DNA from 4 places in the Aeromonas sp. 130281 genome. Region 4 is predicted to be linked to each of the others. Evidence: predicted binding sites of a transcription regulator. Region 4 holds the regulator's gene; each other region holds the start of a gene.
The links. The regulator sigma-54, encoded in region 4, starts transcription at its own class of promoters, with help from an activator protein. The targets are predictions, from matches to a motif close to TGGCACNGTTTTNGCTT.

Region 1: AC1IN8_RS03885 (cytochrome ubiquinol oxidase subunit I) is a predicted target of sigma-54. The motif match lies at 4,851-4,867, and genes of this name have one in related genera.
Region 2: fliE (flagellar hook-basal body complex protein FliE) is a predicted target of sigma-54. The motif match lies at 3,849-3,865, and genes of this name have one in related genera.
Region 3: flgF (flagellar basal-body rod protein FlgF) is a predicted target of sigma-54. The motif match lies at 3,958-3,974, and genes of this name have one in related genera.

Annotation. Positions count from the first base shown of each region.
Region 1 is NZ_JBWVQS010000001.1:893,854-901,277, reverse strand. It holds gene AC1IN8_RS03920 (GyrI-like domain-containing protein) at 231-698, opposite strand; gene rsmS (pleiotropic regulatory protein RsmS) at 768-923, opposite strand; gene AC1IN8_RS03910 (acyl-CoA thioesterase) at 1,010-1,480, opposite strand; gene AC1IN8_RS03905 (hypothetical protein) at 1,495-1,797, opposite strand; gene AC1IN8_RS03900 (tellurite resistance TerB family protein) at 2,013-2,666, shown strand; gene AC1IN8_RS03895 (N-acetyltransferase family protein) at 2,849-3,307, shown strand; gene AC1IN8_RS03890 (aminotransferase-like domain-containing protein) at 3,346-4,791, opposite strand; gene AC1IN8_RS03885 (cytochrome ubiquinol oxidase subunit I) at 4,913-6,484, shown strand; gene cydB (cytochrome d ubiquinol oxidase subunit II) at 6,484-7,424, shown strand, end outside.
Region 2 is NZ_JBWVQS010000001.1:1,138,861-1,146,284, forward strand. It holds gene fliH (flagellar assembly protein FliH) at 1-607, opposite strand, end outside; gene fliG (flagellar motor switch protein FliG) at 676-1,737, opposite strand; gene fliF (flagellar basal-body MS-ring/collar protein FliF) at 1,730-3,436, opposite strand; gene fliE (flagellar hook-basal body complex protein FliE) at 3,492-3,809, opposite strand; gene AC1IN8_RS05080 (hypothetical protein) at 3,935-4,285, opposite strand; gene befA (beta cell expansion factor BefA) at 4,435-5,211, opposite strand; gene rimO (30S ribosomal protein S12 methylthiotransferase RimO) at 5,505-6,833, shown strand; gene AC1IN8_RS05095 (GNAT family N-acetyltransferase) at 6,968-7,424, opposite strand, start outside.
Region 3 is NZ_JBWVQS010000006.1:146,134-153,557, forward strand. It holds gene AC1IN8_RS16240 (CheR family methyltransferase) at 1-773, shown strand, start outside; gene flgB (flagellar basal body rod protein FlgB) at 836-1,234, shown strand; gene flgC (flagellar basal body rod protein FlgC) at 1,234-1,653, shown strand; gene AC1IN8_RS16255 (flagellar hook assembly protein FlgD) at 1,759-2,496, shown strand; gene flgE (flagellar hook protein FlgE) at 2,507-3,865, shown strand; gene flgF (flagellar basal-body rod protein FlgF) at 4,012-4,758, shown strand; gene flgG (flagellar basal-body rod protein FlgG) at 4,773-5,561, shown strand; gene flgH (flagellar basal body L-ring protein FlgH) at 5,578-6,249, shown strand; gene AC1IN8_RS16280 (flagellar basal body P-ring protein FlgI) at 6,311-7,408, shown strand.
Region 4 is NZ_JBWVQS010000004.1:11,621-19,044, forward strand. It holds gene AC1IN8_RS11940 (KpsF/GutQ family sugar-phosphate isomerase) at 1-308, shown strand, start outside; gene kdsC (3-deoxy-manno-octulosonate-8-phosphatase KdsC) at 308-862, shown strand; gene lptC (LPS export ABC transporter periplasmic protein LptC) at 859-1,419, shown strand; gene lptA (lipopolysaccharide transport periplasmic protein LptA) at 1,406-1,924, shown strand; gene lptB (LPS export ABC transporter ATP-binding protein) at 1,937-2,662, shown strand; gene AC1IN8_RS11965 (RNA polymerase factor sigma-54) at 2,728-4,167, shown strand; gene hpf (ribosome hibernation promoting factor) at 4,188-4,475, shown strand; gene ptsN (PTS IIA-like nitrogen regulatory protein PtsN) at 4,478-4,924, shown strand; gene rapZ (RNase adapter RapZ) at 4,965-5,831, shown strand; gene npr (PTS phosphocarrier protein NPr) at 5,852-6,124, shown strand; gene AC1IN8_RS11990 (BglG family transcription antiterminator) at 6,143-7,424, opposite strand, start outside.

The DNA.
Region 1 (7,424 bases), on a different contig from region 4:
TGCCCTGTGAAGGCCGCCCTCGTCTTGGCCCCTCAGACGAGGGCTTGTCTGGGCACCACGGCGAGCCAGAGTTCCACCTCGCCGCTGCCGCTATCCGGGTTAACTGTGAAGGCCGCCCTCGTCTTGGCCCCTCAGGCCAGGGCTTGTCTGGGCACCACGGCGAGCCAGAGCTCCACCTCGCCGCTGCCGCTATCCGGGTCAACGGTGAAGGCTGCCCTCGTCTTGGCCCCTCAGGCCAGGGCTTGTCTGGGCACCACGGCGAGCCAGAGTTCCACCTCGCCGCTGCCGCTATCCGGGTCAAAGGCGTCGCCGTAGCGCTCAAAGTCCGGCTTGTGGGCAGAGTCGTAATCGGATTGCGCGAGCCACGCCAGCGCCTGCTGCCAGGTGTGCGGCAGGGCATCCACATGGCCCAGATGGCGAAAGACCGCATAGGTCTGGGGGCTGATGCGCATCCGGCCCAGGGTCGGAGGCAGCACTTCCAGGGCGCTCACTTCAACTGCACACATATATTCGCAGCCGCTCTCGTCGGCGCCGCAGATGACGCCGTAGGCGTGCTCCCCCAGCTGACCCGGCAGGGGGCCGAGGGCGCTGAAGTCACGCCACTGGCCACCGAAGTCGCCGTGCTGGAAGCTGTGATGGCGGCGCAGGCCGCCAAGCAGCATGGCCTTGCCGGTTTCGAAGCGAACGGGGTCTGACATGGTGCCTCCCGGGTTGTAGGAGAAGGGTTGAAGGGAAAGGGGTGAAGGGACAGCGCCGAGGTGAGCGCGTCAGTGCGCCCGGCCTTCCTCGAGCTTGCGCTCATAGTCCTGGCGGACGATGGCGAGCGCCGCCAGGGCGAGCTCCGGGGCAATCTGGTTGGTTTCCAGCAGTTCTATCAGATCCACCGCGAGTTTGACCTCGGGCGGTGCAGTTTCCAGTGACATCTTGGTTTCTCGTGGGGCTGCGGGTGCGCCATTATAGCGCCCCGGGCGGTGAAGACACGCCCCGGCTGCCCGGGGGATGACGGGTTTCACATGTGCTGGCGCATCTCCTTGTCGAGCTCCTCGCGCAGGGCCATCAGTTTCTTGGCGTACTGCTGCAGGCTCAGCTCCTGCTCGCTCACCGGCTGCCACTGGGGCACCGGGCTCGGCTTGCCGTGCTCGTCCATGGCCACGAAGATGATGATGCAGTGGGTGGTCTTGTGGCGCGCAGGGTCAGTGGGGTGGCGGCTGTAGACGTCCACCGCCAGGTGCATGCTGGTGGTGCCGGTGTGGATCACCCTGGCGTGCACCTCCACCAGCTGGCCTATCTGGATGGGGCGCAGGAAGCGGATGCCCCCCACATAGACGGTGACGGCATAGCCGCCACACCAGCCGGCGGCGCAGGCGTAGCCGGCCTGATCGATCCACTTCATCACCATGCCGCCATGGACCTTGCCACCGAAGTTGACGTCGGCGGGTTCGGCGAGAAATTGCAGGGTCAGCTCGTGGGGTGGGGTCATATTGTCTCCTCGGTTCATTGCCGGTCACTCTTGCGGTAGGCCTCGGCCTGCTGGCAGGGAGGCAGGGATGACACATAGGGGAGTTCATTGCCGGTGCGCTGGCCGAGGCTGGCGTACTCCTGCTGGCAGCGGGTCGTCTTGCCGCCCGCCCTGACGCAGGCGTCGATGCGCTGCTGCCTCCCCTGTATGGTCTGTTGTTGCCGGGCGTTGGCACAGGCCCGATCCAGCCCGGCCTGATGGGTGTTCCTGTCAGGGGTTGCGGCGAGCAGGCCACCCCAGAGGGTGCCACCGAGCAGCAGTATGACCAGCTTCATCATGGGTTGTCTCCTTGCGAAGGGCGCCTCGCCATGCCCGGGGCTGTGCCCCCACAATGGCCAGTGATGACAATAACAACCGCAGCGACCAGGACTCATCCAACCAGATGAACCCGCCACGAGCAGGAGCCGTCGCAACAGCCGGGCTGGAACATCCATTCACCTTGAGTTCAGCGGCGGCGGCCCAGCATGGCATCTCATGCAAATGAGGAGGCCCCATGAAACAGATGCTGGAGCAATTGATGGGAGCTGGCAAGGGCTGGCTCAACGATGGCGGCGACACGCGCAAGGCCCAGATGAAGGGCATGGCCCAGGGTGGGCTGGCCGCCGGGGCCATGGCGCTGCTGCTTGGCAACAAGAAGATGCGCAAGTACGGCACCAAGGTGGCGGCGGTGGGCGGGGCGGCGGCCCTCGGCGGGCTGGCCTACAAGCTCTACCAGGACTGGCAGCAGAACCAGAGTGCGCCAGCGGCCGGCACGCCCCATCCCCTCAACGAGCTGGCGGGCGCCGAACTGGATGCCCGTGCCAGCCTGCTGGTGCGCGCCATGGTGGCGGCGGCCCGGGCCGACGGCCACATCGACGCCGCCGAGCGCCAGAAGATCCAGGCGTACCTGACCGAGCAGGGCCAACCCGATGCCGCCCGCTGGATTGACGCCGAGCTGGCCCGTCCGCTGGATCCGCAAGCCCTGGCCCGGGAAGTGACCGACATGGAGCAGGCCACCGAGGTCTATCTCGCCTCCCTGCTCGCCGTCGAGGTGGATCACTTCATGGAGCGCGGCTATCTCGACGAACTGGCCCGAGCCCTGAAACTCGATGACAACCTGAAAGCCAGCATAGAGCGCCAGGTGGCCCAGCTGGGCGCACCGGGTTGAGCCCAGCAGCTATCAGGATTGTTCACAAGGCCCCGTCATGGGGCCTTGTCGTTGGTGCCCCCGGTGAACCCTTGTCATGAAGGGATACAATCGGCGCTTCATCTTGGGGTCGACTCCTCCTATGATGGTTTTTTCCCCAGGCCGCTGGGGCGAGGTCATCAACCACAGGCAAGGAGCACCCATTGGAAATACGCAAGGCAACCGAGCAGGATCTCGACGCCATCGTCGAACTGGATCGGCAGATAGGGCAGATCCACTTCGAGCAGGCTCCCGAGGTGTTCTGCCCTCCCTCTTCCCGGCAGCGGGCGTTTCTGCTGGACGCCATCCAGAGCGAGGGGCGGCTGTTTTGTGTCGCCCTGGTGGAGGGATTGGTGGTGGGGTTCTTGAGCGCCAGGATCGACATCAATGAAACCGTCCCGTTTCTCACCACGCTGCCCGTCTGCCGCATCACGACTGTGGTGGTGGATGAGCACCACAGATCCCGCGGCATAGGCAAGGCGCTGATCGCCCATTGTGATGCGTGGGCCAAGGCCCACGATGCCAGCCAGCTCAAGCTGGAAGTCATGTCATTCAATGCGCGGGCCAGATCGCTCTACGAGTCTCTTGGCTTCAAGCGCCAGTCCGAGACTTACGCCAGATAAGGCTCCCCTACTGCGGCGAGCCAGTCCACAAGGCTTCGTCATGATGAGGCCTTGTCGTTGCTGGCCTGCCGATAGGGGGCGAGCTGCTGGTGGACCAGGGCCGCCAGCCGGGTGAGGGCGGCCTCCAGCGCCGGGCTCCAGGGATGAGCGCTGTTGAGGCGCAGGCAGTGGTTGTGCTGGCCCTGGCTCGAGAACAGGGCGCCGGGGGCCAACGAGAAGCCGCTGGCCAGCGCCTGGGCATAGAGGGCCCGGCTGTCGAGGCGCGCGTCGAATGTCAGCCAGAGGAAGTAGCCGCCGTCCGGGGTCGAGATATGCACCTCGTCCTGGAAGAGGCGCAGCAGAGCCGCCCGCATCTGCTGCTGGCGCTGGGCCAGGGTGTGGCGCAGGCGGCGAAAGTGGGCATCCACCCCGCCCTGGCGCAGCATGTCGGCGAGCGCCAGCTGGCTCGGCACATTGGTCGACAGCGTCGACATCAGTTGCAGCCGCTGGATGCGTTCGGCATGGGGCCCGGCCACCACCCAGCCGACCCGAAAGCCCGGCGCCAGGCACTTGGTCCAGGAGCCGCACAGCAGGCTGTCACCCCGGGCGTCCCAGCGCTTGATGGGGCTGGGGCGTTCGCGGCCAAAGTAGAGCTCGGCGTAGACGTCGTCCTCCACCAGGGGCACCTCATGGGCGTTGAGCAATGCCATCAGTGCCTGCTTGTGACCATCCGGCATGGTGTGACCCAGGGGATGCTGGACGTTGCCCATCAGCCAGCACGCCTTGATGGGGCGCTGGGCGAGGGCCTCGGTGAGCAGGGCGAGATCGATGCCCACCCCGGGGATCACGGGGATCTCCACCACGTTGAGCTTGAGCCGCTCTATGGCCTGCAGGGCGCCGTAGAAGGTGGGGGACTCCACCACCACCCAGTCCCCGGGCTCGGTCAGCACCTGCAGGCTTAAGGAGAGCGCCTCCATGGCGCCGGTGGTGATGATGATCTCCTGGGGGTCCACCGCCAGGCCGTCGCTGGCGTAACGCTGGGCGATGGCGCGGCGCAGCGCCTCGTTGCCGGGAGGCAGATCTGCCACCGTGCTGAAGGGGTCGAGGCGGCGCATGCAGCTCGCCAGGGCCCGGCCGAGCTGGGGGTGGGGGAAGAGGGCCGGATCCGCCACCGCGAGCCCCAGCGGCACCAGCTCCCGGGACTTGCTCGCCAGCAACACCTCGAACACCAGATCGTTGATGTCCACCGAGCCGCTGTAGCGGGCCTGCTGGGCCGTGCCGGCGGGCAGCGGTGAGGTGGCGGCCTTGACGTAGTAGCCGGACTGGGGCCGCGCCAGGATGAGGCCGCGGCTCTCGAGCAGCTGATAGGCCTGCAGCACCGTCATGGGGCTCAAGTGATGGGTCTTGCAGCTCTGGCGGATGGAGGGGATGCGCTCCCCCGGTTGCCAGAGGCCGCTCTCTATCTGCTGCTGCAACAAGGCAGCCAGCTGACCGTAACGGGACATGGGGTGGCCTAAACTGTTATAGGTGGATTTCACTATAACTGCATCTGTTATAGGTGTCATGGCACGTGTTGTACTTAACGGGCGAAAACCTGCCTGTTAAATGCAACATAGAGAGTCATGCATGATAAGCCTGGATGATGTGGTCAGCCTCTCCCGAATACAGTTCGGCGCGACGGCGATGTTCCACTTTCTGTTTGTGCCCCTCACCCTGGGGCTGTCCTGGATCCTGGTGATCGCCGAGTCCGCCTACGTGATGACCGGCAAGGTGATCTACAAGGACATCACCCGCTTCTGGGGCAAGCTGTTCGGTATCAACTTCGTCATGGGGGTCACCACCGGCATCACCCTGGAGTTCCAGTTCGGCACCAACTGGGCCTACTACTCCCACTATGTCGGCGACATCTTCGGCACCCCGCTGGCGGTGGAGGGACTGATGGCCTTCTTCCTCGAGTCCACCCTGGTCGGCCTCTTCTTCTTCGGCTGGGACAAGCTCTCCCGGGGTCAGCACCTGCTGGTGACCATGCTGGTGGCGCTTGGCTCCAACCTCTCCGCGCTCTGGATCCTCATCGCCAACGGCTGGATGCAGAACCCGGTGGGGGCCGAGTTCAATCCCATGACCATGCGCATGGAGCTGGTGGACGTGGCGGCGGTGATCTTCAACCCGGTGGCCCAGGTCAAGTTCGTCCACACGGTGGCGGCGGGCTATGTGGCCGCCTCCCTGTTCGTGATGGGGGTGAGCAGCTGGTATCTGCTGCGTCGCATGGAGGTGCGTTTCGCCCTGCGCTCCTTCGCCATCGCCTCGGGCTTTGGTCTGGCGGCCATCCTCTCGGTCATCGTGCTGGGGGACGAGTCGGGCTATCGCACCGGCGAGGTGCAGAAGGTCAAGCTCGCCGCCATCGAGGCGGAGTGGCACACAGAGCCGGCGCCCGCCTCCTTCACCCTGTTCGGCCTGCCGGATCAGCGCGCCGAGACCACTCACGCCGCGGTCAAGATACCCTATCTGATGGGCATCATCGCCACCCGCTCCCTGGATGAGCAGGTGACCGGCCTTAAAGATCTGAAGGCGCAGCACGAGGTGCGCATTCGCAGCGGCATGCTTGCCCACGACGCCCTGGAGGCGCTGCGCTCAGACGGTAGCAATGCCGAGGCCCGCGCCACCTTCGAGCGCCACCGCGCGGATCTCGGCTACGGCCTGCTGCTGACCCCCTACGCCGCCGATATCGGCAAGGCGGACGAGGCGGCCATCGCCAAGGCGGTCGACGACTCCATCCCCCAGGTGGCGCCGCTTTTTTGGAGCTTCCGGCTGATGGTGGGCATAGGTGTGGTGCTGCTCGCGCTCTTTGCCGCCGCCTTCCTGCAGCTGTGCCGGGGCAAGCTGGTGCAATCCCCCCGTCTGCTCAAGGCGCTGTTCTGGTCTATTCCGCTGCCCTGGATTGCCATCGAGGCGGGCTGGTTCGTGGCCGAGTTCGGCCGCCAGCCCTGGACCATCAGCGACGTGCTGCCGGTGTCGGCCTCCGTCTCCTTGCTGCAACCTGGGCAACTCTGGTTCAGCCTCATCTCCATCTTCCTTATCTACAGCACGCTGCTGGTGGTGGAGCTGTTCTTGTTGCGTCACGTGATCCGCAAAGGGCCCGCGAGCCTGCAGACGGGTCGTTATCAAGGTGAAATGTTGAAAAACGGGAGTCCCGTCTGATGGATTACGAAACCCTGAAACTCATCTGGTGGGGGCTGGTGCTCTTCCTGCTCATCGGCTTCGTGGTGATGGATGGCTTCGATCTCGGGGTCGGCATGCTGCTCCCCGTGGTGGCCAAAACCGATGAGGAGCGGCGAGTGCTGCTCAACAGCGTGGGGCCCGTGTGGGAGGGCAACCAGGTGTGGCTCATCGCCGGTGCCGGCACCCTGTTCGCCGCCTGGCCCCTGGTCTATGCCGCCTCCTTCTCGGCGCTCTATGTGCCCTTCATGTTCCTGCTGTTCGGCCTCTTCCTGCGCCCGGTGGGGTTTGACTATCGCAGCAAGCTGCCGGATCCCCTGTGGCGCCGCTGGTGGGACAGGGCCCTGGTGATGGGGGCCCTGCTGCCGACCCTGGTATTTGGCGCGACCCTCGGCTTCTTGTTGCAAGGCTTGCCGTTTCGCTTCGACTCGGCCCTTCGCATCCACTACGGCGCTTTTGATTTCAACTGGCCGCTGCTGTTGACCTGCATGGGCACGGCGCTGGCCCTGCTGATGCTCCATGGCTGCAGCTTCCTGCAGTGCAAGACCCAAGGGGTGATAGCACAGCGCTGCGCCCGCCAGAGCCGCTGGCTTGGCCCCCTAGCAAGCGCCCTGTTTGCCTTAGGCGGCTTCTGGCTCAGCCAGATGCGCGGTTACCGGATAGCGGAGATCGGGGATCTCAACGGCGCCCTGACCCCCTTGATGAAGCAGGTGGTGACGGCGCCGGACGGCTGGTTTGGCAACTTCGTGGCGCACCCTGTGCTCTGGGCAGTGCCTGCCCTGGGCCTCGCGCTGCCGCTCTTGAGCACGCTGGCCAGCCAGCTGGGTCGGGCGCGGCTCGCCATCCTCGCCAGCGGCGGTGCCTGCGCCGCCATGATGCTGACCGTGGCCATCGCGCTCTTCCCCTTCGTGCTGCCCTCCTC
Region 2 (7,424 bases), on a different contig from region 4:
GCAGCATCAGGGTGACCCCCTGCTCGGCGGCGGGCAGCAGGGCAAGGCCCTGCTTGAGGGCCTCGAGCAGCAGTCTTGGGGAGGTCTCGGCCTCGTGGCGAATGAGGGCGCGGGCGAGTTGCTGGACCAGCGTGATGAGCTGCTGTTCCACGGCGCCATCCAGCTCCTGGAGCGGATTGGCGAGGCGGGCGGCGAGCCCCTGCCAGTGGGCAATCTCCTGCTCCACCTGGTCGCGGCCCAGGGCCAGCCCCTCTTCGCGACCCTGCTCCAGACCCGCCTGATGGCCCTGCTGCAAGCCTTCCAGCTTGCCCTCTTCGAGCCCCTTGGCAAAGCCGGCCTCCCGCCCCTCGGCCATCCCCTCTTCCCAGGCGGCCTGGCGGATTGCCTCCACCTCTTCGGCGGTGATGCTGGGGGTGGGCTCCTCCGGCTGCTCTTCTGGCGGCATCTCGTCCGCCTGCTCTTGGCGATACCAGTCAGGGCCGAGCCCCAGGGCATTGCTCTGGATCTCGGATTCGACCTCCATCTCGGGCCAGCCCCAGGCCTCCACCCGGGTCTCGTCCGTCTCGGGTCTGACATAACCCCGCAGCTTGCTGTTCTTGTTATTCATGTGCGAAAGACACTCCTGGCGTGCCGGACGAAGGGGGCGACATCATCGCACATTCCATTGCCCATGGCTTAGAGGAACTCTTCGCCACCGCCGGCCCCCAGCATGATCTCGCCCGCGTCCGCCAGACGGCGTGCCGTGGAGAGGATCTCCTTCTGGGCGGCTTCCACCTCGGAGACCCGGATCGGCCCCATGGCCTCCAGGTCGTCCGCCAGCATCTCGGCGGCCCGCTTGGACATGTTCTTGAACACCTTCTCGCGCATCTGATCGTCCGAGCCCTTGAGGGCCCGTTGCAGCAGATCCCCGGGCACTTCCCGCAGCAGGGTCTGGATGCCCCGATCGTCCACGTCGATGAGGTTCTCGAACACGAACATCAAGTCCTGGATCTGCTGGCTCATCTCCTCGTCCGACTCGCGGATGGAGTCCATCAGCTGGCCTTCGATGTTGGTGTCCAGGTAGTTCATGATGTTGGCGGCCGCCTTGAGGCCACCCATCTTGGCCGCCTGGGCACCGGCCGCACCGGCGAACTGCTTCTCCATGATGTCGTTGAGCTCTTGCAGCGCCGCCGGTTGCACCTCTTCGAGGTTGGCGATACGCATCACCAAGTCGAGGCGCACCTGCTCCGGGAACTGGCTCAATATCTCGGCGGATTGCTCCGGCTCCAGATAGGAGAGCACTATGGTCTGGATCTGCGGGTGCTCGTTCTGGATGATGCTGGCCACCTGGCGGGCATCCATCCACTTGAGGGAGTCGAGGCCGCGGGCGCCGGATCCCAGGATGATCTGATCCACCAGGTTGCTGGCCTTGTCCTCCCCGAGCGCCGCCACCAGGGCCTTGCGCACGAAGTCTTCGCTGCCGATGCCGATGTTGGTGTATTTCTGGATGTCGTCGATAAATTGACGATGCACCGCCGCCACCCGGTCGTGACTGAAATCCGACATGGAGGCCATGGACATACCGAGCCGCTGCACCTGCTTGGGCTCGAGGTGGCGGAAGATCTGGGCGGCATCCTCCTCGTTGAGGCTCAGCATCAGCACCGCCGCCATCTCCATCCCGCCCATCTGATCCAGGATCTGGCGCTGGCTTTCGGTGATGTCGTTACCGGTGACTTGGTTTTTCTTCTCTTCAGGCATCTCGGTTCGTTACCCATTCTTTGATGACCTGAGCGGCCAGGTCTGGTTCATTCGCTACCAAGGCGCGTACGGCCTTGAGCAGGTCCTCGTCACGGTGCAAGTCAGGCAGCTTGAGCTGGCCATCCCGCAGGCCGAACACCGGCTCGGCCTCGGCCTGGGCCGCCAGCAGGCTCAGCTCGTCGTCGCCACCCAGCACGGTGTGGTTGTCGAAGTCCAGCTCCCCTTCCGGCTTGGCATCCGGGTAGAGCAGGCGTTTGAGCATGGGCCGCACCACGGTGACGATGAGCACTATGATGACCAGCACCGAGGCGGCGATGCGCACCGCGCGCCAGAACCAGGGCTGCTCGTAGATAGGCATGTCGGCCACGGCTTCCAGCTCGGGGCGGTTGAACGGAATGGCAACCACCTCCAGGGTATCTCCCCGGGTCACGTCAAAGCCGAGGCCGCCGCTCAGTAGACGGCGCAAGGTATCGAGCTCGGCCTGGCTGCGGGGCTCGCGAGTGACGGCCCCCTCAGCACCGGGAGTGGCCTTGTAATCCACCGCCACCGACACCGTCATGCGGCGGATGCCGCCCTGCTGGCGCCGGATGTGGCTGACGGTAGTGTCCAGTTCGAAGTTGCGGGTCGCCTCCTTGCGGGAGCGGCCGGAAGAGCCGGTTCCCCCTTCAGCGCCGGCGGCCTGTTCGGGAATGCTGGAGGCGGCGGGGGGCTGATTGGTGAGCGCACCAGGCACGCCGCCATTGCTGCCATTGGCGCTGTTCTCTTCCACCGTCATCTCGGAGCGCACCGCAGGCAGGTCAGGATTGTAGGTCTTGCGGGTCTGCTCCTGCTGGGAGAAGTCGAGGGAAAGATCCACCTCGGCGGTATAGTTGTCGGCTCCCAGCACCGGGATCAGGATGGCGTCAATTTTTTGTTTGTATTCCAGCTCCTGCTTCTGCTGCATCGCAAACTCCTTGCGAGTCTGGGCAGAGAGCGGGTCTTGCGAGCCGGAGTTGAGCAGGCGGCCGTTCTGATCGGTCACGGTGACGCGGGTCGGCTCAAGGCCGTGCACGGCGGAGGCGACCATGTCGACGATGGAGTCCACCTCCCCCTGGCCCAGGGCAGCCCCTTTCAGGCTCAGCACGACGGTGGCGCTCGGCTTGCGCTCGTTGCGGGCGAACACGTTGTCTTTCGGGATGGCCAGCAGCACCTGGGCCTTGGCGACGTTCTGGAACTGCTCGATGGCGCTCGCCAGCTGGCGCTCGCGGCTCAGTTTCAGACGCTCGCTCTCCATGCGCTGGCTGACCCCGAAGCTGGAGTCCTTGAGCAGTATGGCTTCGCCGTCGTTGCTGGCCTCGCTGCTGCTGGCGAGGCCGGCGCGGGTCAGGCGCAACCGGATGTCCGCATAATTCTCGGCACTGACCAGCACGCTCTTGCCTTCGACCTGATAGGGGATCTTCTGCTGATCCAGGTAATCCAGGGTGGAGACCAGCTCCTGGGTGTTGAAGGTGCCGAGGGGACGCATCTCCGGCTCCTTGCCCCACAAGAGGATGAAGACGGCGATGGCCAGACAGATGGTCAACCCCAGGATCAGGGTGATCTGCCGCAACACATCGGTGTTGGACAAGAAGCCCAGGGCCGAGCTCTTCTGCTCGTGCTCATCGAGGGCGGCAGCCCCCTCGTTGTTCATCAGCAGATCGCCGTTTGGATCGTTAGCCACTCTTCAGGTCCTTATTGCTGACATCTTCGTGATGCTCGGTCGCCATGGGGCCGAGTTATACCGGCATGTTCATGATGGTCTTGTAGGCATCGACCATCTTGTTGCGCACCTGCACCGTCGCCTCGAAGGCGATGGAGGATTTCTGCCCGGCGATCATCACCTCGGACAGGTCCACCGACTTGTCGCCCATATCGAACCGGGTACGCAGATCGTTGGCGCTGCCCTGCAACTCGTTGACGTTGTCCAGGGCTTGCTGCAGCATCTGACCGAAATCCGAGTTGACCGGACGACCGGGCTGGGTCAGCGGCGTGGCACCGGCTTCGACCTTGAGTGCCTGCATCTCTTGCATCAGGCTGCTTGCGCTAATTTCCATCTTCCCTTCCCAGACAAATCATTGACACTGGCAAGCCTTAAGCAATTAGAGTGCCAAAAGGGAAGAGGGACTGGCCGCCGGCGCCAAGGGGCAGCCACAAGCAGGCCCCCTGGCCCCGGCTCATGTCACCCCAGCACCAGCTTCAGATAACCGAGATGCAGATCTCGGTGCTCGTCCGCTGGCAGCTTGACCAGCACCTCGTCGTGCAGGAAGCGCGCCTTCTCGGTGGCCTGCTCAGGGGCCACCAGGCCCACCTCCACCAGCCTGGCGACAATGGCCAGCGCCAGAGCCATGGTCGCCTCGTCCGCCCGTCCCCAGCCGAAGACGCCCCCCTCAGCCGCCCCTTCCGCCAGGGGTGCGACCTCATCGCCATTGACCCAGAGGACCATGGGACTGCCCTCCTGCAGCCGCAGATAGATACTCTGCCGCTCCCACTCCCGGCGCCGGTCCACGGCAGATTCAGATGCTTGGGTCATGCCACTCTCCTTGTTCAACGACTGTGTCTTGCTTGCGCCCATGAAAAAGAGGGCCGAAGGCCCCCTTTTTACTGCAAGTCACGTCATTTAAACAGGCAGTATTTCAACATGATAAAAGAAAAATACCGGATCGCTGCCAGGGACCTTCGTCACTTGTTCAGATCCTCATCAAGCCAGTATTTGGAACCCGAGATATTGGCATCGAGCAGCAGCCCCTTCTCCCCGATCTGGTAGATGGCCATGCCGCCATTGTACTTGGCGGTCAGCTCGGCACTCTCCTTGCCGGCCACGGCCCCCACTTCGGAGGTGGCCTCCCAGCCCTTGTTGACGAAGGCATCGAACCTGGCCTTGTCTTCAAACAGCACCACCTGCTGGTAGAACTTGCCCCCCATGCCGGCGGCCAGCCCGGCGCCAAACATCTTCATATAGGTGTGCTTGCCCGTCTTGCGATTGATGGCAACCCCGGATCCCTGGTTGGTGTGCACCATCAGGGAGAACTTGCGCGAGTCGAACACCGCATAGCCATAGGCCTTGTCAAACAGCAGCTTGGCGGAGGGTTGCTCGTTGAACAGCCGTACCAGGGCGGTATCGGCCATGGTATCCAGGGCGGTTCTGGCCTCGGCGGGGGTCTTGGGCTCCAGCATGGTGTCGAGCTTCTTGTCGGCGGCCGTCAACCACTCCTTGCCGGTGGCGGCGCTCTCTTCCGTCCAGGCGCCCGCCTTGTTGTAGGCATCGGCTCCCCAGGTGGAGACAGACTCCCAGGTCGCCTTGGAGAAGTCGGTGATCCCCTGCCAGGCTTCCTTGCTGGTGTCGCTCACCGCGGTGCCAAGCTCGGAGGCCGCTTCCTTCAATTTCGCCCAGTCGGCATGGCTGGGGCCAGATGCAAGTGCCAGGACGGCGGCAATCAACCAGGATCGGCTCTTCATTGTGTGCTCCTTTAATATCCCATCAGCGGACATGTCACCCTATCAGATTTAAGACTACTCAAAGAAGTCCTGAGTGCCTGTCCCCTCCAGCGAGTCAACCTGGGCCAGGCTCCCCCGGCAGCGAGGGGACGGCGACTGTGCCCTCATGAGCGGGCACAGCCTCCCTGACGGCAAGGGACAAAAGCTGACCGTAAATATTGTTCGGCCTGACAACCTCGGTTGTATAGTTTTTGGTTAGCCATTCCGGTAAAATCCGCGCCCTTGAATAAGAGCCACCTAAGAGTGATTGAGCGATGTCCAACACAAAACAGGCCCCCAAAGTAGGATTCGTCTCCTTGGGTTGCCCCAAAAATCTGGTCGATTCCGAGCGCATCCTGACCCAGCTGCGTACCGAAGGGTACGATGTGGTGCCCAGCTATGACGATGCGGAGCTGGTGGTGGTCAACACCTGCGGCTTCATCGACAGCGCGGTACAGGAGTCGCTGGAAGCCATCGGCGAGGCTCTGGCCGAAAACGGCAAGGTGATAGTCACCGGCTGCCTCGGCGCCAAAGAGAACCAGATCCGCGAGATCCACCCCAAGGTGCTCGAGATCACCGGCCCCCACGCCTATGAAGAGGTGCTGGGCCACGTTCACAAGTACGTGGAGAAGCCGACCCACAACCCCTTTACCAGCCTGGTGCCGGCCCACGGCGTCAAGCTGACACCCCGTCACTACGCCTATCTCAAGATCTCCGAGGGCTGCAACCACCGCTGCACCTTCTGCATCATCCCCTCCATGCGCGGGGATCTGGTGAGCCGTCCCATCGGCGAGGTACTGGCCGAGGCCAAGCGCCTGAAAGAGGCCGGCGTGAAGGAGATCCTGGTGATCTCCCAGGACACCTCCGCCTACGGCGTGGACGTCAAGCACCGCACCGGTTTCTACGACGGCATGCCGGTCAAGACCAGCATGGTCGCCCTGTGCGAGGAGCTGGCCAAGCTCGACATCTGGGTGCGCCTGCACTACGTCTACCCCTATCCCCACGTGGATGACGTCATCCCGCTGATGCGCGACGGCAAGGTACTGCCCTACCTGGACATTCCGCTGCAACACGCCAGCCCGCGCATCCTCAAGCTGATGAAGCGCCCGGGTACCGTCGAGCGCACCCTGGAGCGCATCCAGAAGTGGCGCGAGATCTGCCCCGAGATCACCCTGCGCTCCACCTTCATCGTCGGCTTCCCCGGCGAGACCGAAGAAGAGTTCCAGATGCTGCTGGACTTCATCGACAAGGCTGAGCTGGACCGCGTTGGCTGCTTCAAATACAGCCCGGTCGAGGGCGCCAAGGCCAACGAGCTGCCGGATCCTGTGCCGGAAGAGGTCCAGGAAGAGCGTTTCCAGCGCTTCATGGAGCTGCAGCAACAGGTCTCCGTTCGCAAGCTGGCCCGCAAGGTCGGCAAGGAGATGACAGTGCTGATCGACGAAGTGGACGAAGAGGGCGCCACCGGTCGCTCCTTCGCCGATGCCCCCGAGATCGACGGCCTGGTCTACCTGAACGGTGAAACCGGCCTCAAGCCCGGCGACATGGTCAAGGTCCGCATCGACGAAGCGGACGAATACGATCTGTGGGCCAGCCTGATAGGCTAAGTCCGCAGTTCATGATGGCGCCTGCCCGGCAGGCGCCAATAAAAAAGCCAGTCAGTGACCCTGACTGGCTTTTTTATTGGTAGCACCGATAGGTTATGCGCGCTGAAGCGGGGCGCACGCTGCTGCACCTGGCATCACTCGGTCAGCGCTTCTGACGAGGGCGAGAGGCCGGTATCCGCCACCATCACCAGAACATGAAGGCCTTTGTAATGGACCTCCTCAAGGGCCTTGAAACCATGGCGGCAATAAACGCCACCGCTCAGGTTCTCGGTTTGCAAGTACAGCTTGCTGATCCCCGCCCTGCGGGCACGGCTGAGGATCTCTGTTACCAGCAAGGAGGCGACCCCCTGCCCGCGTGCTTTTTCAACGACATATACCCCACCCAACCAATGTTCGTACTCGGGAAACATCGCCATTTCGCGGATCTTGAGCTCGGCAGCCCCCACCCATTCACCGGCCAGGCGGGCCAGTACCATCAGCGGAGCCCGGTCGACCTGGGTGGCCGCCGTGACCTTGGCCAGCACCTGCTCTTGAGTGCAGCGACCACTGTCGCGGCACCATTCGTCAAAATACCATGAGGCAACCACGCCT
Region 3 (7,424 bases), on a different contig from region 4:
AGCAGAGCGGCATAGTGCTGGGTGACAACAAACAGTATCTGGTCAAGAGCCGTCTGTCGCCCTTGATGACTCAGTTTGGTATCGAGAGTCTGTCTGAACTGGTGACCCGGGCGATGAACGTGCGCGAGCGGGAGCTCAAGATGGCCGTGGTCGATGCCATGACCACCAATGAAACCCTGTGGTTTCGCGATACCTACCCGTTCCAGCTGCTGAGTGACAAGATCTTCCCGGAGCTCGGCAAGAGTGGTCGTCCCATCAAGATCTGGTCTGCTGCCTCCTCCTCCGGGCAGGAGCCTTACTCCATCGCCATGACGGCGCTGGAGCAGCAGGTCAAACGCCCCGGCACCTTGCCGGGCGGGGTGCAGATAGTGGGGACCGACATCTCCAGCACCATGCTCAACCAGTGCAAGGAGGGGGTCTATGACAGCTTGGCACTGGCTCGCGGCCTGTCACCCGAGCGCAAGCGGCTGTTCTTTGAGCCCTGCGGCGACAACAAGATGCGGGTATCGGAGCGTGTCAGAAAATTGACCAGCTTCCGGCCCCTGAACCTGCTGGAGAGCTACAGCCTGCTCGGCAAGTTTGACATCATCTTCTGTCGCAACGTGCTCATCTACTTTGCGCCAGAGGTGAAGTCCAAGATCCTCAACCAGTTTGCCAGCAGCCTCAATCCTGGCGGCTATCTGATGCTGGGGGCCTCGGAGTCCCTGGCGGGCCTCACCGACAAGTTCGAGATGATCCGCTGCAACCCCGGCATCGTCTACAAGGTCAAATAACTCTCCCCTCGTCCCTCTTTGGCACACCTCTTGCTAAACATTCGTGAAGCAGGAGGTGCGCTATGGCAATTTCATTCGACAAGGCATTCGGTGTTCACCAGTACACGCTGAGCGTTCGCGCCAAGCGTGCGGAGGTGCTATCGAGCAACATCGCCAACGCGGATACGCCGGGCTTCAAGGCCCGTGACATCAACTTCTCCCAGGCGTTGCAGGATGCCCAGAGCCAGCAAGGGTTCGGGCTGTCCACCACCAGCGAGAAGCATTTCGCCTTGCAGATGGATGCCCCCGGGTCGACCCAGTATCGCAACCCCCTGCAACCGGATACAGGTGACGGCAATACGGTGGATGTGCAGCAGGAGCGCAGCGAGTTCCTGCGCAACAGCCTCGAGTACCAGGCCTCCCTCGAATTCATGAATGGCAAGATAAGCGGCCTGCTCAAGGCGTTGAAAGGAGATCAGTAATGAGTTTGTTCAAGGTCTTTGACATTGCAGGCTCTGCCATGAGCGCGCAGTCCGTCCGCCTCAATACGGTGGCCAGCAACATGGCCAACGCCGACAGCGTCAGCTCCAGCGTGGAAAAAACTTACCATGCCAGGCGGCCAGTCTTTGCCGCCCAGCTGGATCAGGCCATGTCGGACAAGCAGGCCTCGGTGGGGGTGGATGTGAAGGGCATAGTCGAGAGCGATGCGCCGCTGCTCAAGGAGTACAACCCCAACCACCCCATGGCGGACAAGGATGGCTTCATCTTCAAGCCCAACGTCAACATGGTGGAGGAGATGGCGGACATGATAGCGGCGTCGCGCAGTTACCAGACCAACGTCCAGGTGGCGGATGCGGCGAAGAAGATGCTGCAGCAGACGCTCGGCCTCGGCAAGTCCTGATAGAGGTGAACCCGGATGACAGTGATCAGTGACGGCCTGCATGGCCGCGACCATGGGTTCGACCCGTACGGCGCCCGGCAAACCCGGACAGAGGGGGAATCCTAAGTGGCAGATACCTATGACAGCCTGCTGGGGGTCAACCGGACGTCGTCCGCCCAGACCAATACCACCAACACCACGACCCAGAAGAAGGAGCTGGATCAGGAGTCCTTCCTGAAGCTGCTGACCATGCAGCTCTCCTACCAGGATCCGTTCAAGCCGGTGGACAACGCCCAGATGCTCTCCCAGATGACCTCGATGTCGACGTCCCAGGGGATCAGCAGCCTCTCCACCCAGATGGAGAGCCTCAACAGCCTGATGACTTCCAGCCAGGCGCTGCAGGCCTCGGCCCTGGTGGGCCAGAACGTGCTCATTCCCTCCAACACCGGTTATCTGGAGAAGGGGAGCACCCTCTCCGGCGTCATCGCCACCGGGGACGGTGGCAGCAACGTCAAGGTGACGGTGAAGGACGAAAGCGGTCAGGTGATCAAGGAGTTCTCCATCGAAGGGGATCAGAAGGGGAACGTGGCCTTCGAGTGGGATGGCAAGGACAAGTCGGGCAATGCCGCCAAGAGCGGGAAGTATTCGATAGAGGCGCACGCCACCGTCAATGGCAAGTCCGAGAGCGTGCCGGCCCTCACCTATGCCAAGGTGGAGAGCGTCACGCTGGGTACCAGCACCAACCCCAGCACCCTCAAGCTCAAGGGACTGGGTGGCATCTATCTGACCGATGTATTGGAAATTGGCGGGACGAACGGCAAGTCGACCACGACGCCGACCTCGACCTCTAACGCAGTGATCTAAGGAGAAAGACATGTCATTCAACAATGCCCTCAGCGGCATCAATGCGGCTCAAAAAGACCTGAACGTCACCGCGAACAACATTGCCAACGTCAACACCACCGGCTTCAAGGAGTCTCGCGCCGAGTTCGCCGACGTCTACGCCAACTCCATCTTCGTCAACGCCAAGACCCAGGTCGGCAACGGGGTGGCGACGGGGGCGGTGGCGCAGCAGTTCCACCAGGGGGCGCTGCAATTCACCAACAACGCGCTGGATCTCGCCATCCAGGGCAACGGCTTCTTCGTGACTTCCGATGGCCTGACCAACCTGGATCGCAGCTACACCCGCTCAGGCGCCTTCAAGCTCAACGAAAGCAGCTACATGGTCAGCAACTCCGGCGGTTACCTGCAGGGGTACGAGATCAACGCCGACGGCACCCCCAAGGCGGTGAGCATCAACGCCACCAAGCCCATCCAGATCCCGGACAGGGCCGGCGAGCCGGTCCAGACCTCCAAGATAGAGGCCAGCTTCAACCTGCCGTCCACCGCCTCGCCGCTGGCGGCGGGCAATGGCGCCGCCGATGCCTCCAAGTTCGATCCCAAGGATTCGAGCACCTACTCCTCCTCTACTTCCGTCGTGGTCTACGACTCCCTGGGGGAGCCGCACACCATCACCCAGTACTTCGTCAAGGAGGCGGATCCCGCGAACCTGACCCAGCCTGCGAGCCCGACGGCCTGGCGCATGTACATGTATGAAGGGGACAAGCCCATCGACGTCGTGGGCGGCACTGCCACCACCATGGCGACCGGCGTCAGCCAGGCCCCCCTGAGCGCCCGCGTCACCTTCGATGCCTCCGGCAAGATGCAGACCCCCACCACGCCGGCCATCATCAAGACCGAGCCGCTGGGCACCCCGGGCGCCGGTATCATCACCAATGGCGCCGATGGCACCCAGGAGATCGAGCTCAAGCTCGGCACAGTGACCCAGTACGCCTCGCCGTTCGAGGTCAACAAATTGACCCAGGATGGCTCTACCGTCGGCCGGTTGACCAAGGTCGAGATCGGGGCGGACGGCATAGTCTCGGCGACCTACAGCAACGCCACCACCGTCAAGGTGGCCATGGTGGCCATGGCCAAGTTCGCCAACTCCCAGGGTCTGACCCAGGTGGGGGACACCTCCTGGCGCCAGTCCCTGCTCTCCGGCGATGCCCTGCCGGGCACTCCGAACTCCGGCACCTTCGGCTCCATCAAGTCGTCGGCCCTGGAGCAGTCCAACGTGGACTTGACCACAGAGCTGGTGGACCTCATCACCGCCCAGCGCAACTTCCAGGCGAACTCCCGCTCCCTGGAAGTGAACAGCTCACTGCAGCAGAACATACTGCAGATCCGCTAAGGATTATCGCGGTGACAAGGGGCGCTCATGCGCCCCTTGTCGTTTCCGATGTGTCGCTTTTTCCTCCGCTGTTTCACCCTTCCCATATCTCTTGGCACTCAATTTGCAGTTGTCCTGCGAGAGTCATCTGTTTGACGGAGGATCCCATGGATCACCTGCTTTATATCGCCATGTCCGGGGCCAAGGAGAACATGAACAGCTTGGCTGTGCGTGGCAACAACCTGGCCAACGCCAACACCATCGGCTTCAAGTCTGACTTCGAGCAGGCGCGCAGCATGCAGGCGTTTGGCGAAGGGCTGCCGTCCCGGGTGTTTGCCATGACGGAGCGGCCGGGTCAGAACCTGCAGCACGGTCTGCTGCAGACCACGGGGCGGGATCTTGACGTCGCCGTCGACGGCCCGGGCTGGATTGCGGTGCAGGATCCCAATGGGGCAGAGGCCTATACCCGCATGGGCAACCTGCAGCTCAATGCCACCGGCAATCTGCAGACCTCCACCGGGCTCAACGTGGTGGATGACGCAGGCCAGCCCATAGTGCTGCCCCTGCCCATGGAGAAGATAGAGATCAACCGGGATGGCACCATCAGCGGCCGTCCCGAGGGAGCCGCCGCCAACCTGCCAGAGGATTTCCAGCGCATCAAGCTGGTCAATCCCCCGAGCGATGCGGTGGAGAAGGGGCAGGATGGCCTGTTTCGCCGCAAGGATGGCCAGCAGGAAGCCGCCTCTGCCGAGGTCGGCCTGCTGGCTGGCTCCCTCGAGGGGAGCAACGTCAATGTGGTCGACGAGATGACCAACCTTATTCGTTTGCAGCGTCAGTTCGAAACTCAGGTCAAGATCATGAAGACCGCCGAGGAGAATGACGAGGCCCAAACCCAGCTGCTGCGTATCAGCTAATCAAGGAGTATTAAATGAATCCTGCACTCTGGATCAGCAAGACCGGCCTCGATGCCCAGCAGACCAACATTTCGGTCACCTCGAACAACCTGGCGAACGCCAGCACCGTAGGCTACAAGAAGGCCCGCGCCATCTTCGAGGATCTGCTCTATCAGAACATCAACCAGCCAGGTGGCCGCTCCTCGGCGGATACCGAGCTGCCCTCCGGCCTGATGCTGGGGGCGGGGGCCAAGGTGGTCGCCACCCAGAAAAACCACAGCCAGGGCAACGTCCAGACCACGGACAACTCCCTAGACTTGATGATAAGCGGCCGCGGCTACTTCGAGATCCAGCTGCCGGACGGCAGCGCGGCTTACACCCGCAACGGCCAGTTCACCCTCAATGACGAGGGCACCATAGTCACCCCGGGCAACGGCTACCCGCTGCAGCCGGAGATCCAGATCCCCGAGAACGCCCAGAGCGTGACCGTGGGGGAGGATGGTCAGGTCTCCGTTCAGCTCAAGGGGGATGGCCAGTCCCAGGTGGTGGGCCAGATCAACACCACCGACTTCGTCAACCCGACCGGCCTGCAACCCATGGGGGAGAACTTGTTCCTCGAGACCCAGTCGAGCGGCGCCCCCATCCAGGGGACGGCAGGTGCGGACGGACTGGGGGTGATCAAGCAGGGCATGCTGGAGACCTCCAACGTCAACGTGACCGAGGAGCTGGTGAATCTGATCCAGGCCCAGCGGGTCTACGAGATGAACTCCAAGGTCATCTCGGCAGTAGACTCCATGATGTCCTTCCTGACCCAGCGGACCTGATGAAAGGAGAGCCATGATGAAAGCCCTATGGATGCTGGGCCTGCTGACACTGGCAGGCTGTACCAGCACCCCCAATACCGCCAGACCCGACGACCCCGAATTTGCCCCCGTGTATGGCGAGTCGGAGCCGGTGTCGGTGCGCCCGACCGGGGCCATCTTCCAGCCCGAGCAGGTCAACGGCATCTACTCGGACATCAAGGCCCATCGAGTGGGTGACATCATCACCATAGAGCTGGCGGAGTCGACCTCGGCGTCGAAGAAGGCCAATACCCAGAGCGGCAAGGACAACAAGATGGAGCTGGAGCCCGTGACCCTGGGCGGGGTGCCGGTGACGGCGAGCCCCTATGACTTGTCGGCCTCCATCGGCCAGAGCAGTGCGTTCAAGGGCCAGGCCAAGGCGGATCAGAGCAACAGCCTGCAGGGCAACATCTCGGTCAGCGTGGTCAAGGTATTGCCGAATGGCAACCTGCTGGTGCGCGGCGAGAAGTGGATCATGCTCAACAACGGCAACGAATACATTCGCATCACCGGCCTGGTGCGCCCGGAGGACGTGAGTTCGGAGAACAGCGTCTCGTCCCAGCGGGTCGCCAATGCGCGCATCCATTACGGCGGCACCGGCGATCTGGCCAACACCCAGGAACAGGGGTGGCTGACCAGCTTCTTCAACGGCCCCTGGTGGCCCATTTAATACTCGGGCCCCGGGTCGTCAGTGACGACCCGGGGCCGGAATGGTTTAGTCAGGAGATGTCATGAACCGACTCCGTTTGCTTGGCCTGCTGTGCTGTATCTTGCCGCTCGGGCTGGCGCACGCCTCCCGCATCAAGGATCTCAGCTCGGTGGAAGGGGTGCGCAGCAACCAGTTGATCGGCTACGGTCTGGTGGTGGGCCTGCCCGGGACGGGCGAGAAGAACAACGCCTTCACCGAGCAGACCTTCAGGACCATGCTCAACAACTTCGGCATCAAGGTGCCGGACAACATCAAGCCCAAGATCAAGGACGTGGCGCCCGTGGCCATCCACGCCGATCTGCCCCCCTTCTCCAAGCCGGGCCAGACCATAGACGTCACCGTCTCCGCCATCGGCGAGGCGAAGAGCCTGCGGGGCGGCACCCTGCTCCAGACCTTCCTCAAGGGGCTGGATGGCCGCGTCTATGCGGTGGCCCAGGGCAGCCTGGTGGTCGGTGGTCTCGGGGCCGAGGGGGCGGATGGCTCCAAGGTGGTGGTCAATACCCCCACAGTGGGGCGCATCGCCAACGGGGCGACCGTGGAGCGTGAAGTGCCGAACTCCTTCTCCCAGGGGGACACCATCACCTTCAACCTGAACCGGCCCGACTTCACCACGGCCCGCCGGGTGGCAGACGTGGTCAATGATCTGGTGGGCCCCAACACGGCCCAGGCCCTGGACGCCACCTCCATCAAGGTATTCGCGCCGCGGGATCCGAGTCAGCGGGTCGCCTACCTTGCGACCATCGAAAACCTGGAAGTGGATCCGGCCACCGAGTCCGCCAAGATCATCGTCAACTCGCGCACCGGCACCATCGTCATCGGCAGCGAGGTCAAGCTGAGGCCCGCCGCCATCAGCCATGGGGGCCTGACGGTCACCATCGCCGAGAATCAGCAGGTCTCCCAGCCCAATCCGCTGGCGGGGGGCGAGACCGCGGTCACCAACAACTCCACCATCAACGTGCAGCAGGATCCGGGGCGTATGTTCAAGCTCGACACCGGGGCGACCCTGGATGACCTGGTGCGGGCGGTGAATCAGGTGGGGATAGCGCCGGGGGATCTGATGGCGATCCTGGAGGCCCTGCAGCAGGCGGGCGCCATTCAGGGGCAGCTGGTCATCTTGTAACGGGCTGTCTCGGCGA
Region 4 (7,424 bases):
CGCTGCTGGAAGTGAGCCGCAAGGGTCTCGGCATGACGGCTGTGGTGGATGGAGAGGGGCTGCTGGCCGGTCTGTTCACCGACGGTGACCTGCGCCGGATCCTGGATCTGCAGGTGGACATTCACCACACCCCGATCAGCCGCGTAATGACGGCCAACTGTGTTACCGTAGGGCCTGAGATGATGGCGGCCGAGGCCGTCAAACTGATGGAAACCAGAAAGATTAACGGATTGCTGGTGGTGGATGAAGAACGGCGACCACTTGGCGCCTTCAACATGCACGACCTGCTGAGAGCCGGGGTGATTTGATGCAAGACGTACCGACCCTCTATGGTCCGGTGACGCGCAGCCAGTACGAGAAGGCGGCGCAGATCCGCCTGCTGGTGTGTGACGTGGATGGGGTGCTCTCCAATGGCTTCATCTATATGGGCAACCAGGGTGAAGAGCTGAAAACCTTCTGCACCCGCGACGGTGCTGGCATGCGTGCCCTGCTCAACGCCGGCATCGAGATTGCCATCATCACAGGACGCAACTCCCGTATCGTCAGCGATCGGATGAGGGGTCTGGGGGTGCAGCACCTGGTGCAGGGGGCGGATCAGAAGCTGCCCCACTTCGAGGCGCTGCTGACCAAGCTCGGTCTGGAAGCGTCGCAAGCGGCCTACATGGGGGACGACGCCATAGATCTGCCGGTGATGCAGGCCTGCGGCCTCGGCATAGCGGTGGCGGATGCCCACCCGCTGGTGCTGGCTCGTGCCGATCTGGTGACCCGCCTCGGGGGCGGAGTGGGCGCGGTGCGCGAGGTGTGCGATCTCATCCTGCAGGCGCAGGGCCTCGGCGACTACCAACCCGAGGCTTCGGTATGAACAAGCAGACGTTTCTGTTCGGCCTGCTGTTTCTGGCGGCGCTGGCCGCCTGGCAGCTCGGCGAGATCGAGCTGGCGCCCGAACCGGCTGCCAAGGTAGAGAACTATCAACCGGACTTCACCGCCAAGAACCTGGTCACGACCCGCTTCAACGAGCAGGGCAAGCGGACCGAGCGGTTGGAGTCCGAATATGCGGAGTATTACCAGATCCTCGAGCAGGCCACCTTCGACAAGCCGGTGGTCTACATGTTCGATGAGCAGGGGGAGGCCGAGTGGAAGGTCACGGCCGAAACCGGGGTGCTCAACACAGATGACAACGTGATCCTGCGTGACAAGGTCCATCTGGACGGCCTGCTGCCGGCGTCTTTCATCTCCACGCTGGATACCCCCTATCTGGAGCTGGATCTGGTGACCCAGGACGTGAGAAGCAACCAGCACATCAGCATAGTGGGTCAGGAATTCCAGACCGAGGGCGTTGGCCTGAAGGGCCATCTGGATCGTAAATATTTCGAATTACTGGATAAAGGCCATGCCACTTATTTCAATGAAAAACGTTAATCTGGCCCTCGTGGCCCTGCTGCTGTGCAGTACAGTGAGCGCCAAAGAGTCCGACTTTGCCGAGAAGGTCTATGTGGATGCGGTCAAGCAAGTGGCCGAGATGCAGGACAACCGCATCACCTTCAGCGAAGACGTGATCATCACCCAGGGCACCATCAAGATTAAGGCCGACAAGGTGGTGGTGATCCGCTCCGGCGACAAGGGCGCAGAGGTGATGACCGCCTATGGCAATCCCGCCACCTTCTTCCAGATCCTGGACAATGGCAAGCCGGTCAATGCCCACGGCAACAGCATTCGCTACGAGCTGAAGAACCGTCTGGTCACCATCACGGGCAACGGTCAGCTCAAGCAGGAAGACAGCCAGGTTACCGGCGACCTCATCCGCTACGACATCGTCAAACAGAAGATGATCGCCGAGAGCAAGGGGCCCACCCAGCGCGTCAAGACGGTGTTCCTGCCGGATCAGGTAGAAAACTTCGACAAACCCGCCGATCAGAAGAAGTAGGAAACAGAAGCCATGGCAGTGTTAAAAGCAACGGGTTTGCAGAAGAGCTACAAGCGCCGCATGGTGGTCAGCGACGTGAGCCTGGAAGTGGGCACCGGCCAGATAGTGGGGCTGCTCGGCCCGAATGGTGCCGGCAAGACCACCTCCTTCTACATGATCGTGGGCCTGGTGCAGCGGGATGCGGGTCTCATCACCATCGACGAGCAGGACATCAGCCTGCAGCCCATGCATATCCGTGCCCGCAATGGCATCGGCTACCTGCCCCAGGAGGCCTCCATCTTCCGGCGCCTGTCTGTGTTCGACAACCTGATGGGGGTCATGCAGACCCGCAAGGGGTTGAGCCGCGAGGAGCGTGAGGATAAGGTCGAGCAGTTGCTGGAAGAGTTCAACATCACCCATATTCGCGACAGCCTGGGTCAGAGCCTGTCTGGCGGGGAGCGACGCCGGGTCGAGATTGCCCGGGCGCTGGCGGCAGAGCCGCGATTCATCCTGTTGGATGAGCCCTTTGCAGGTGTTGATCCTATTTCGGTCATAGACATCAAGAAGATCATCCAGCATCTGAAGGAAAGAGGGCTGGGCGTGCTGATCACAGACCACAACGTCAGAGAGACGCTGGATGTGTGCGAGAAGGCCTACATCGTCAGCCACGGCAAGATGATTGCCGAGGGCGCTCCGGCCGACATCCTCGCCGATGAGCAGGTCAAGCGCGTCTATTTGGGCGATCAATTCAGTCTATAGTAAGGGGGCACCCCTCATTTTTGTTAGGTGACTGCCTCGCTGAACATAAGGATATCCCGACGTAGATGAAGCCGACATTACAGTTGCGTCTCGGTCAGTCCCTGACCATGACGCCACAATTACAACAAGCGATTCGTCTGCTCCAGCTCTCCACTCTGGAACTCCAGCAGGAAATTCAGCAAGCGCTCGATAATAACCCCTTGCTGGAGCAGGAGGAGAATGAGGCGCAGGAAACCAGCCCGATAGAGCCCCAGGACGCCAGTCAACTCGACTCCAGCGACGCCATGGCGCAGGACAGCATGCCGGATGAACTGCCGGTGGACACCACCTGGGATGAGGTCTACTCCGCCGGGACTGCCCAGAGCGCCGGCCCCATCCATGACGGGGAAGACAGCGTCTATCAGGGGGAAACCACCGAGAACCTGCAGGACTATTTGCTGTGGCAGATGCGACTGACGCCGTTCAGTGATCTGGATGCTGCCATTGCCCTCGCCATCATCGACGCCATCGACGAGTCCGGCTACCTGACCGCCTCTCTCGAAGATATTCAGGCTGCAGTCAGCAGTGAAGAGGTAGAAGTGGAACTGGATGAAGTGGAAGCCGTGCTCAAGCGGGTGCAGCATTTCGATCCGGTTGGCATAGCCGCGCGCTCGGTGCAGGAGTGTCTGCTGATCCAGCTTGGTCAGTACTCGCCGGATCTGCCCTGGCTCAATGAGGCAAGGGAGGTGATCCGCGAGCACATGGACCTGCTCGGCAACCGCGACTACCGCACTCTGGCGCGCAAGACCAGGCTCAAGGAGAGCGATCTCAAGGAGGTGCTGGATCTCATCCAGCAACTGGAGCCCAGACCCGGCAATGGCATCATCCAGAGCGAGTCGCAATACGTGATCCCGGACGTCTCCGTGGTCAAGAAGGGGACGAAGTGGGTGGTTGAGCTCAACCCGGATTCGGCGCCGCGCATCCGTGTCAACGAGGCCTATGCGGCCATGGCACGCAATGCCCGCAGCAGCACGGATACCCAGTTCATCCGCTCCCATTTGCAGGAGGCCAAGTGGTTCATCAAGAGTCTGGAGAGTCGCAACGACACCCTGCTCAAGGTGGCCAGCTGCATCGTCGAGCAGCAGCAGGGCTTCTTCGAATACGGTGAAGAGGCCATGAAGCCCATGGTACTCAACGACATCGCCGAGGCGGTGGAGATGCACGAGTCGACGATTTCACGGGTGACGACCCAGAAGTACATGCATACGCCCCGTGGCATCTTTGAACTGAAGTTTTTTTTCTCCAGTCATGTCAACACGGAGGGAGGAGGAGAGTGCTCATCGACCGCAATTCGCGCCCTGATCAAGAAGCTGGTGACGGCCGAAAACCCGGCCAAACCGCTTAGTGATAGCAAGATCGCGGATTTGCTGGCCGAACAGGGTATTATGGTGGCGAGACGCACGATCGCAAAGTACCGTGAATCCTTGTTGATCCCGCCATCCAATCAGCGCAAACGCCTGGTTTAGGCAAACAAAAGGAAGACGTTATGCAAATTAACCTGACCGGACACCATGTCGAGATTACCGAAGCTCTGCGTGATTATGTGAATAACAAATTTGCCAAACTCGAGCGTCACTTTGACCATATCAACAACGTACATGTGGTGTTGAGCGTCGAAAAACTGAACCAGATCGCCGAAGCCAAGCTGCACGTCAGCGGGGGAGAGGTGTTCGCCAATTCGCAGCATGCCGACATGTATGCGGCGATTGATACCCTGCTGGATAAACTGGATCGGCAGATCATCAAGCACAAAGATAAGTTAAATCAAAAATAACTATGCAACTTGAACACATACTGAGTCGGGACTGCACCAAGAGTGCGGTCCCTTGTACCAGCAAGAAACGCGCCCTCGAGATCATCAGTGAGCTGGCCGCAGAGCGCCTCGGCGCCTCCCGCCAGGTGCTGTTTGAAAGCCTGCTGGCGCGGGAAAAGATGGGCAGTACCGGGATCGGTGCCGGTATCGCCATTCCCCATGGCCGGATCGACGACGCCTTTGCGCCGACCGCCGTGCTGATGACCTTCTCCGAACCCATCCCTTTCGATTCTATCGACAATCAACCGGTTGACCTGCTCTTTGCATTGCTGGTGCCGGAAAGCGAGTGCAAGCAGCATCTCAAGACCCTTTCCCTGATGGCATCCAAGCTGGGTGACAAGGCCGTCTGCCGCCAGTTGCGCCAGGCGACCAGCGACGAAGAACTCTATCAGATCATGACCTCGGCCTGATGCCGGGTCTGACACCGCCACGTTGGCGTGAGGGGACAAGATGCAGTTAATAGTGGTAAGCGGTCGTTCGGGCTCCGGCAAGACGGTGGCCCTGAGGGTGCTGGAGGATCTGGGTTACTACTGCGTGGATAACCTGCCGGTCAACCTGCTGCCCCAGCTGATCGTCTCGGTGGAGAGCCAGTATGACAAGCTGGCGGTCAGCATAGACGTGCGCAACCTGCCGACCCAGCCAGACAAGCTGGACAACCTGCTGACCCAGGTGCGCAACGAGGGGCGGGTGGAGTTCTCCAGCTTCTTCTTCGATGCAGACAACGGGACCCTGCTCAAGCGCTATGGCGAGAGCCGCCGGCTGCACCCCCTGTCCCGCAAACAGCTGTCGCTGGATGAGGCGATCCGGGAAGAGACCCACCTGCTGGCGCCCCTCTCCTCGACCGCCGATCTGCGCATCGATACCACCAACCTCAGCATTCATGACCTCAGCGAGCTCATCAAGACCCGGGTGCTCGGCAAGAAAGAGAACGAGCTGGTGCTGGTGTTCGAGTCGTTTGGCTTCAAATACGGCATCCCCAAGGATGCGGACTTCGTGTTCGATGCCCGTTTCCTGCCCAACCCCCACTGGATCCCGGAGCTCAAGCCGTTTACCGGTCAGGATGAGCCCGTGGCCAACTACCTCTCGGCCCAGGCGGACGTGATGCTGTTCATCCAGCAGATAGAGAACATGCTGGTGACCTGGTTGCCCCATCTGGAGCGCAACAATCGCAGCTATGTGACCGTCGGCATAGGTTGTACCGGCGGACAGCACCGTTCGGTGTTCATCGCCGAGCGGCTGGCCAGCACCTTCCGACTGCTTGGCAAGAACGTGCAGATCCGTCACCGCACGCTGGACAAGCGCTCCACCCAAGCCTGACAGACCCACAGGATGTTCAGATGACAGTTTCCGCCTCGGTAGAAGTCAAAAACAAGCTGGGAATCCATGCCAGACCGGCCATGATGCTGTTCGAGCTGGTGCAGGGGTTCGATGCCCATGTGCTGCTGCGCAACGAGGACGGCATCGAGGCCGATGCGGACAGCGTGATCGGCCTGCTGATGCTGGACTCCGCCCAGGGCAAGCAGGTTGAGGTGCAGGTGGAGGGCCCGGAAGAGGTGGAGGCCCTGGCCGCTGTGGTGGCGCTGTTCACCTCGGGCTTCAACGAGGAGTGAGCGACGCCTCCTCTGCCGTCATGAGCCGGCGCGCGCCAGCGCCTTGAAGTCGTAAAAGTCCCGACAAGCCAGCAGATTCCTGCTGGCTTTTTCGTTCATCAGCGCCAGAAACAGATCGTAGAGCCCCATCGCCTCCTCGTAGTCCGCCTTGCTGATGGCGAGCACGAAGACGAGGGTGGCGGTCTCGCCATTGCCCCAGTCGATACCCTGAGGGGCCAGCACGGTATAGACCAGGGTGCGGCGGGCCAGCAGGCCGAGGGAGTGGGGCAGGGCTATGCCCTCTCCCAGCATGGTGGAGACGATGCGCTCCCGCTCGTGCAACGACCCCCTGAAGCCCGGCTCTACCAGCTGCTCGGACTCAAGCTGGTCACAGATGCGGCCAAACAGCTGCGCCTGGCTGAGCGGCTCTGTGACCACCATGAAGTGGTCGGCATCGAAGTACTTGTCCAGCAGGTAGGGGCGGGTGCGGTCGATCAGCACCAGCTTGCCGAGCTGCTCCAGCTGGTATTGGGTCGGGAAGGGGGCGACCTGCACCACGGGGGCGTTCTTCTCGCTCACCTTGACGGTGCTGATGACAAAGTCCTGCTCGATGTGCGCCAGTCCCTCGTAATCCCGTACCGACTCCAGACTGGTCAGCTGCAGCTGGGGGTACTCCCGCCGGATGCGCGCTTCCAGTACCCGGAAGGTGGCGTTGCCCGCATCGCACAGGAGCATGGCCTGGGGACGACGGGTGTAGCCGATGTCATGGTGGCGCTCCAGGCCGACCCCGATATGGATCACCAGATAGCCTATCTCGTGATGGGTCAGCCGGTAGGGGGTCTGCCTTATCCACTCCGAGATGGCGGCCAGGGTGATGTCGTAGGCGAGGGGATAGTACTGCTTGATGTGGTCCGCCAGCGGGTTGTGGCTGCCTATCTGGTATTTGACCCGCAGCAGCATGGCGCTGATGTGGGTCTGCAGATCGGCCCGCAACTGCGGGTCGGCGCGCAGATCATAGGGGTAGTGCTGGTGGATGTAGGTCAGCAAGTGCTCCACCAGCTGCTCGCTCTCGGCAGCCATGGCCGGGCTGAGCTGGGGAGTATCGGCAGTGAGGCGGGCCTGGATCTGGATGGCGAGGCAGGCGATCTCCTCCTCCCCAGGCGGGGTCAGGGTCGGCAGCTCGCCATAGATGTCGCGGGCCACCGCGGCCAGGGTCTGGGTGATGTCGTCGCTGGCAAACTCGCGCAGCTCGTGGCCCGCCGCCTGACGCAGCAGGGCGACGGCGCAATAGATGGCGAGCTGTTGCAGGCTCTCGTCGGCG